One region of the Variovorax sp. YR566 genome, then DNA from elsewhere that is predicted to be linked to it. Evidence: riboswitches for the same ligand, from Rfam matches in the RefSeq annotation. Region 1 holds a riboswitch; the other holds the start of a gene.
The links. A riboswitch is a leader RNA that binds a small molecule or an ion and turns the genes downstream of it on or off. The one in region 1 is predicted to bind glycine.
Positions count from the first base shown of each region.

Region 2: another riboswitch for glycine. It lies ahead of gcvT (glycine cleavage system aminomethyltransferase GcvT); the one in region 1 lies ahead of ACTG4X_RS05665 (D-amino acid dehydrogenase).

Region 1 covers NZ_CP197092.1:1,223,478-1,227,682, reverse strand. Annotated here, with positions in the region: gene rfbD (dTDP-4-dehydrorhamnose reductase) at 1-788, opposite strand, end outside; gene rfbB (dTDP-glucose 4,6-dehydratase) at 785-1,864, opposite strand; glycine riboswitch at 1,981-2,082, shown strand; glycine riboswitch at 2,086-2,202, shown strand; gene ACTG4X_RS05665 (D-amino acid dehydrogenase) at 2,295-3,614, shown strand; gene ACTG4X_RS05660 (hypothetical protein) at 3,593-4,205, opposite strand, start outside.
Region 2 covers NZ_CP197092.1:4,593,760-4,597,964, reverse strand. Annotated here, with positions in the region: partial or broken gene gcvP (aminomethyl-transferring glycine dehydrogenase) at 1-363, opposite strand, end outside; gene gcvH (glycine cleavage system protein GcvH) at 415-786, opposite strand; gene gcvT (glycine cleavage system aminomethyltransferase GcvT) at 846-2,018, opposite strand; glycine riboswitch at 2,064-2,176, opposite strand; glycine riboswitch at 2,189-2,279, opposite strand; gene ACTG4X_RS21650 (hypothetical protein) at 2,313-2,873, opposite strand; gene ACTG4X_RS21645 (L,D-transpeptidase Cds6 family protein) at 2,972-3,436, opposite strand; gene ACTG4X_RS21640 (TRAP transporter large permease) at 3,543-4,205, opposite strand, start outside.

The sequences.
Region 1 (4,205 bases):
GGGCGCTTTGCCGGGGTCGGGAAGGCACTGGTCGGCACGGCCTCGACGGCCTCCGGGCCGGCCTTGAGCTCGACACCCGCCGCCTTGGCTTGCTCGATCACGAAGCGCGCATAGCCGTACCAGCTGGTCTCGCCACCAGCGATGGCGTGATAGAGGCCGGCCTTGGCCGGGTCCTGCAGCGTCGCTCGGATGGCATGCGCCGTCACGTCGGCCAGCAGCTCTGCCCCCGTGGGGGCACCGAACTGGTCGTCGATGACCGTCAGCTTGTCGCGCTCCTTCGCCAGCCGCAACATCGTCTTGGCGAAGTTGCCGCCGCGCGCGGCATACACCCAGCTGGTGCGGAAGATCAGGTGACGGGCGCAGTTCTGGGCCACCAGTTGCTCGCCTTCGAGCTTGGTGCGGCCGTACACGCTGAGCGGGCCGGTCGCGTCGTCTTCCTTCCAGGGCCTGGTGCCGCTGCCGTCGAAGACGTAGTCGGTCGAGTAGTGAACCATCAGCGCGCCGATCTGCTGCGCCGCCTCGGCCACGATTCCCGGGGAAGTGCCGTTGAGCTTGCGCGCAAAATCAGGTTCGCTCTCGGCCTTGTCGACGGCCGTGTGCGCCGCCGCATTGACGATCACGTCGGGGCGCACCTTCAAGACTGTCTCGGCCAGTTGCTCCGGCCGGCTGAAGTCAGCGTTGAAATCCGTGCTGTCAAAGTCGAGCGCGACCAGTTCACCCAGGGGCGCCAGGCTGCGCTGCAGCTCCCAGCCGACCTGTCCGCCCTTGCCCAGCAGCAGCAACTTCATGCCGCGGCCTTCGCAGGTGCTGCGTCGTATTGCTTCTCGACCCACTCGCGATACGCGCCGCTTTGCACATTGCGCACCCACTCACCATTGGCCAGGTACCACTGGACGGTCTTGCGGATGCCGGTGTCGAAGGTCTCGGCGGGCTTCCAGCCAAGCTCGGCCTCGAGCTTGCGCGCGTCGATGGCGTAGCGGCGGTCGTGGCCGGGGCGGTCGGTGACGTAGGTGATCTGTTCCTTGTAGGGCTTACCGTCGGCCCTGGGGCTCAGCTCGTCGAGCAACGCACACACGGTGTTGACGATCTCGATGTTGGGCTTCTCGTTCCAGCCGCCCACGTTGTAGGTCTCGCCCAGCTTGCCGCCTTCGAGCACGCGGCGGATGGCGCTGCAGTGGTCCTTCACGTAGAGCCAGTCGCGCACCTGCATGCCGTCGCCGTACACGGGCAGGCTCTTGCCGGCCAGTGCATTGACGATCATCAGCGGGATGAGCTTCTCGGGAAAGTGGAAGGGGCCGTAGTTGTTCGAGCAGTTGGTGGTCAGCACCGGCAGGCCGTAGGTGTGGTGCCAGGCGCGCACGAGGTGGTCGCTGGCGGCCTTGCTGGCCGAATACGGGCTGTTGGGCTCGTACTTGTTCTCTTCGGTGAAGGCCGGGTCGGTCTTGGAGAGCGAACCGTAGACCTCGTCGGTGGACACGTGCAGGAAGCGGAAGGCCGTCTTCTGCTCGGCCGGCAGCGCGCTCCAGTGGCCGCGCACGGATTCGAGCAGGCGGAAGGTGCCCAGCACGTTGGTCTGCACGAAGTCTTCGGGGCCGTGGATGGAGCGGTCCACGTGCGATTCGGCGGCGAAGTTCACAACTGCGCGCGGCTTGTGCTCGGCCAGCAGGCGATCGACCAAAGCGCTGTCGCCGATGTCGCCCTGCACGAAGATGTGCCTCGGGTTGTTCTTGAGCGACGCGAGGGTCTCGAGGTTGCCTGCGTAGGTCAGCTTGTCGAGGTTCACGACCGGCTCGTCGCCGTTGGCGATCCAGTCGAGTACGAAATTGGCGCCAATGAAGCCAGCGCCGCCGGTAACCAGGATCATGAAGTCCCCTGCTGATATATGGAACGATCGCCTTGCGGCAAATCAACAGGCGATTATCCCATTCGGCCAGAGGAGAGATATCAAAGGTTGGCGCCCGCGCAAGCCCCGCCTACAATCGCCCCACTGCAGGAGAGCGGGCCACCCCGGTGGCCCTACCGAAGGCGCAAACTCCCATAAACGCTCAGGTCGGTCCAAAACAAGGGACCTGTACTGCACCAACTGAAACGCCGTCTGGAGAGCCATCGCACCGCCCAACGTGGTCGTGATGCACCGAAGGAGCAAACCCTCTGCGGGCGCAGCGGGTGAATCTCTCAGGTACCGAGGACAGGGGGAGCGGCAACTTGGACAGCGGTCGTCCGGTTGCTTTGCTATTTATTCAATAGCACACCACGCCCGTCGTTCAAGCGCTGCAACCTCAAAGGTACTTGAAATGCGCGTGATCGTTCTTGGCGCCGGCCTGCTCGGCGTGACCTCGGCTTACTACCTCCAGCAACTCGGCCACGAAGTGACCGTGATCGACCGGCAGGCCACCCCGGCCGCCGAAACCAGCTTCGCCAACGGCGGGCAGATTTCCGTCAGCCATGCCGAGCCCTGGGCCAACCCAAGCGCACCGCTCAAGGTGCTGCAGTGGCTGGGCAAGGAAGATGCTCCGTTGCTCTTCCGCATCCGCGCCGACATGCGCCAGTGGCTCTGGGGCCTTCAGTTCCTGCGCGAATGCACATCGGCGCGCACCCGCCACAACATCGAGCAGATCGTGCGTCTCGGAACATACAGCCGCTCGATGTTGCAACAGTTGCGCCGCGACACCGGCCTGAACTACGACCAGCGCACGCAGGGCATCCTGCACTTCTACACGACGCAAAAAGAGTTCGACGGCGCCCTCGCGCCCGCCGAGCAGATGCGCGCCCTGGGCTGCGAACGCCAGGTCATCTCGGCCGATGAAGCCGTGAAGATCGAGCCCGCCCTCGCCCACATCCGCCCGAAGCTGGCCGGCGCCACCTACACGGCCGAGGACGAGTCCGGCGACGCCAACCGCTTCGCGCGCGAGCTCGTGGGCCTGGCCACCGCGGCGGGCGTCAAGTTCCTGATGAGCCACACCGTGACCGCGCTGCGCGAAGCCGGCGGCAGCATCGATCACGTCGAAGCCACCGACAGCGAAGGCCGCTTCCAGCGCATCCGCGGCGACGCCTTCGTGCTGGCGATGGGTTCGCTGAGCCCGCTGTATGCCGCCCCGCTGGGCATCCGCCTGCCGATCTACCCCGCCAAGGGCTATTCGGTGACGCTGCCCGTCAAGGACGCGACGAAAGCCCATCAGGTCTCGCTGACGGATGACGAATTCAAACTCGTGTTCTCGCGCTACACCTCGGAGTCGGGCGACCGCCTGCGCATCGCCGGCACAGCGGAGCTCAACGGCTACGACCGCGACCTCAACCGCGTGCGGTGCGAAGCCATCGTGCGCCGCGTCGAAGAGCTGTTCCCCGGTGCCGGCGACACCACGCAGGCCCAGTTCTGGACCGGCCTGCGCCCCGCGACGCCGAGCAACGTGCCGCTGATCGGCAAGACCAAGCTGCCGAACCTGTTCCTCAACACGGGCCACGGCACGCTCGGCTGGACGCATGCCTGCGGCTCGGGGAAGTCCATCGCGCGGATCGTGAGCGGGCTGGCGCCTGAGGTGGATTTCGCGTTCAGGGGTATCGCTCGCGCGAGCCGCACCGGTGCGGCTCGCGCTCACTCCACAAGCGCATCCTGAAGCGAGACGCTCGCAGCCTCACTGTCATTCGCCACGACCACTTCGGCCTTCAACAGCCGAAGTCCGAAGCCGAGGCAGCGGGCGTCGGCGCTTTCGGATATGTCGCAAGGCCGGTGGGCGCCGCTCACGACAAGCTCGACAGCCAGGAACGGCCTGGCGCGCAATTGCTGCACATCCAGATCGCAGGACAAGGTCAGTGAATCGCCCGCCCTGGCAGCCTGGCAAGCCCTGCCATTGATTTGGACCTCCAGTGCAACCCGCGCGCTCCCGCTCGGTTGATAGAGTGCACCCGCCACGCTAATTCGTAGCTGCCCGGTTGCAGGGAGCTTCGTGGTGTCGAGCACGAACAGCAAGGCAGCTTTCTCCCCCGAACTCCAAACACCCCAGACTTCCGGCTCGTGCCAGCCGGACAACAGCCCCCCCGCATAGGGGCTCCCGCGCCCGAACTGGACATCTTCGCCCAGCGCCACCTTCGGGCTCGAGCGCAGTCCCGCGGCGTCGAGCTGAAGGCCCCAGCGAAACCCGAATGCCCGATCCACCATGTCCGCGTTTGCAGCCGACATGACTGTGGAATAGCGCTTCCGGGGCATC
Region 2 (4,205 bases), 3.4 Mb from region 1:
GGCCTGGTAGGGCGTGTAGGCGGTGTACCAGGCGGGGTTCTCGAGCACGTTGCGCAAGATGACGCCCGGCGTGTGCGTGCCGTAGTAGCCCTGGCCGATGAAGTTCTTGAACACCTTGTTCTTCGACGCCATCACCTTCAGCTCGGCCAGCGCATCGGCTTCGGTTGCCGGTGCGGGCAGGCGCATCGGCTTTGCGCGGCGGATGGCCGCGGGCACGATGCCGTCGATGAACTCCGCGCGCGTTTCCGAGCCGATCACCGGCAGCATGCGCGCCTCGTCCGCCGCATCGATGCCGATGTGGCGGGCGAGGAATTCTTCGGCGTTCTCTAGTTCTTGCAAAGAGGGAAGGGCGGGCGTCGGCATGGCGGTGAGGGCTCGGGGAGAAGAAGGAAGGTGGCTGAGGAACTCAGCGGATCAGGATTCGGCGGCGAACTTGTCGTAGGAGGCCGCGTCCAGCAGGGCGTCGAGCTGCGCGGGTTCGCTCAGCTTGACCTTGAAGAACCAGCCGGCGGCCAGCGGATCGCTGTTGGCGAGCGACGGGTCGGCGCGCAGCGCCTCGTTCACTTCGGTGATCTCGCCCGACACGGGCATGAACACGTCGGCCGCGGCCTTGACCGATTCGACGACGCCGGCAACTTCGCCTTGCGCAAAGGTCTTGCCGACTTCGGGCAGGTCGACGAACACCACGTCGCCCAGCGCGTCCTGCGCATGCACGGTGATGCCGACGGTGGCTGCGTCGCCTTCGGCCGACACCCATTCGTGGTCCTTGGTGTACTTGATGCTCATGGAAAAACTCCTCATGGAAAAAATGAATCGGGGTGCAGAGCCTAGCCTGTCGACCAGGCTCAGCCGCGGTAGTAGCGGGTGGGCACGAAAGGCATCGTCGAGACTTCCATCGGCACCGGCTTGCCGCGCACGATGGCCTGCACGCGCGTGCCCGGCTCGGCGAAGGCGGTGGCCACGTAGCCCATGGCGATGCAGCGGTCGGCCGTCGGGCCGAGCAGGCCGCTGGTGACGATGCCGATGTCATGGCCTTCGAAAGATTGCAGCACCGTGCCGTCGCGCACCGGAATGCGTTCGAGGGCGACGAGGCCCACGCGCTTGCGCTTCAGCGTGTCGTGGTCGGTGTGGCCGGCAGCGCCTGCGGCAGCGACGGCGAGCTGCGCGAGGATCTTTGCCGCGCCAGGAAAGCCGCCTTCGCGCGCGCCGCCCGTGCGGCGCACCTTCTGCATCGCCCAGTTGAGCGAGGCCTCGACAGGCGTGGTGGTGGTGTCGATGTCGTTGCCGTAGAGGCAAAGCCCGGCTTCGAGTCGCAGCGAATTGCGCGCGCCCAGGCCGATGGGCTTGACCTCGGGCTGGGCCAGCAGCAGGCGGGCCAGCGCCTCGGCGTCCTTGGCGGCCACCGAGATCTCGAAGCCGTCTTCGCCGGTGTAGCCGCTGCGGGTGACGAAGGCGGCAATGCCGCCGATCTGCACCGCACCGCCCGTCATGAACACGAAGCGCTCGATGCCGGGCGACAGCCGCGCCAGCGTGGCCGCGGCCTGCGGGCCCTGCAGCGCGAGCAGGGCGTGGTCGGGTAGGGGCTGCACTTGGCAGCGGCTGCCGATCTTCTGCTGGATGTGGGCGATGTCGGCCACCTTGCAGGCGCCGTTGACGATCACGAAGATCGAGCCGTTGCCTTCATTGAAGAACATCAGGTCGTCGAGGATGCCGCCTTCGTCGTTCAGCAGCAGGCCGTAGCGCTGCTTGCCGGCGGGCAGGTCGACCACGTCGACTGGCATCAGGGTTTCGAAGGCGGCCGCTGCATCGGGCCCGACTAGCCGGAGCTGGCCCATGTGCGAGATGTCGAACAGGCCGGCCGCATCGCGCGTGTGCTTGTGCTCGGCCATCAGGCCGGCGGGGTACTGCACCGGCATCGAATAGCCGGCAAAGGGCACCATGCGGGCACCGAGCTCCACGTGGAGGTCGTGCAGCGGCGTCTTGAGAAGTTCGGTAGCGGGGGCGGAAGAAGCAGCCACGGGGCACTCCAAAGGGGCAGACGAAATCCATGACGCAAGCCATGGGCCACCCCTGCTGTCCGCTTTACCTGAGAGATTCGCCCCACGATCGGGGTTTGCTCCTTCGGTGGGCCGATGGGCAGTTTTCACTGCAACGGCCTCTCTCCAGCAAGGAAACGCCGGAGTTCACCGGCGCCTTGTCAGTCCTTTTGCCTGAGCGTTCGGGAAACCCCTGCGCCTTCGGCGGCCCCGGCATGCGGGGCTCTCTCCTGACCTTGGCGAGTGTAGTGGATCGCGCGGGGCCGGGGTTTTGCGTCAGTGGATGATTTCGGCCGGCGGCAGCAGCTTGTCGATGCGCTCGCGCAGCGATTCGGCCCGCTCCACCCCGGCGGTTTTCTCGATCTCGGTGAGCATCAGCGCGGCGATGGTCAGCATCGCCTCGCGGTCGCGGGCCTCGCGCAGGGCGTCGCGCATCTGCAGCGCGAACTTCGGGTCGCGCCGCACGAACATGCGCTCGCAGATGTCGAACAGGAACATGCGCGTGGTGGCCAGCGAGCGCTTGCCGTCGAAGGTGTCGGCCGAGGTGGTGGCGACCTGGATCGGCTCGGCGGCGGCGATAGGCGCGGGCCGGGCGGGGGCTGCTACCGGTGCGGGCGCCGGTGCCGCAGCAGCAGCCTGCGGGGCCTGCAGGTAACCCCGCTGCACCAGCGCCTGGATCGCCTGTTCGGCTTCGACCCGGTTGGAGAACAGCGGACTGAAGTCGGTCAGCGAGCGCCGGCCATCGGCCATCAGCAGCAGGGCGCGCTCACGCTGGCTGAGCGTGCGCTGTCCGCCCTGGAGTTCGTCGCGCGCCTTGTCGGTCTTGGTGGGAAACATGGCAGCCACAGCTTTCGGGAATCGAGGGCTGCAGCATCGTTGCAAGTGGTGACATCTTCATGAACCGTTTGCCTTACAGGGGCAATCGCGGCTGGCCTTCAGCCCGCGCTTTCCTTGCGTATGAGCCACTGGTTGCCCACGCGCTGCAATTCCAGCGTCTTGCGGCTCTTCTCGCGCAGCTTGTCGGCGCTGTAGGTCTGTTGAAAGCTTGCGCTGGCCGCCTGCCCCTGGACGCTGATGACCAGGCTGTCGATGCTCACGCTGATGGTCGTCTTGTCGGTAATGCGCGCGCGGCGGTCCGCCTCCCAGGCCTTGCGGTCCTGGCCTCGGGGCGGCGTGAAGTCGGGTGCATAGGCGGCCAGGTAGCGCACCACGTCCCGGGCTGACCAGGCCGCGGCCCAGGCGCGCACGGCGGCTTCGACTTCGCGGATGCTGGAGGCGGGATCGGCCGGCGCTGCTGCCGATACGGGGGCTGGTGCCGCGGCGGGCGTTGCGGGCGGGGCGCTGAAGGCAGCCGGAGCCAGCAAGGCACCGCCCAGCAGGCAGCTCAGGAATCGATTCATGGCGCAGTCCCCTCCTTGTCGGTTGTCGGCCCTTGGCCCGTCGCCCGATTCTGGCAGTGAACATCCGCCGATTCACCGGGCCGATCAGGCCCCGGAGCCCGGGCCGCTACTTGAACCCGAGCACGTGCGGCAGCCACGTGCTCAGCGCGGGCACGAAGGTCAGGATGACCAGCACCGCCCCATGGGCCCAAAGGAACGGCACCAGCTCCTTCACCAGCGCCGACATCGGCACCTTCGACACGTTGCAGGTCACGAACAGCAGCCCGCCCACCGGCGGCGTGATCATGCCCAGCGTGAGGTTGAAGATCACGATCATCGCGAAGTGCACCGGGTCCACACCCAGCTTGATGGCCACCGGCGCGAGGATCGGCGCCAGCACCATCACGCCCGGCAGCGGCTCGATGAAGATGCCGAACAGCAGCAGGAACACGTTGACGATGATCAGGAACATCCACGGCGAGAGGTTCATGCTGATGAGCCATTCGGCCATCTGCTGCGGAATGCCCTCGATGGTCAGCACCCACGCGAACGAGGCCGACAGCCCGATGATGATCAGCACCGAAGCCGACAGCAGGGCAGAGCGCGAGAGGATGTCGGGCAGCATCTTCCACTCGAGCGTGCGGTAGACGAACTTGCCGCACACCAGCGCATAGAACACCGCCACTACCGAGGCCTCGGTCGGCGTGAACCAGCCGGCGCGCATGCCGCCCAGGATCACCACCGGCAGCAGGATCGCAGGAATCGCCTTCCAGGTCGTGACCAGGATCTC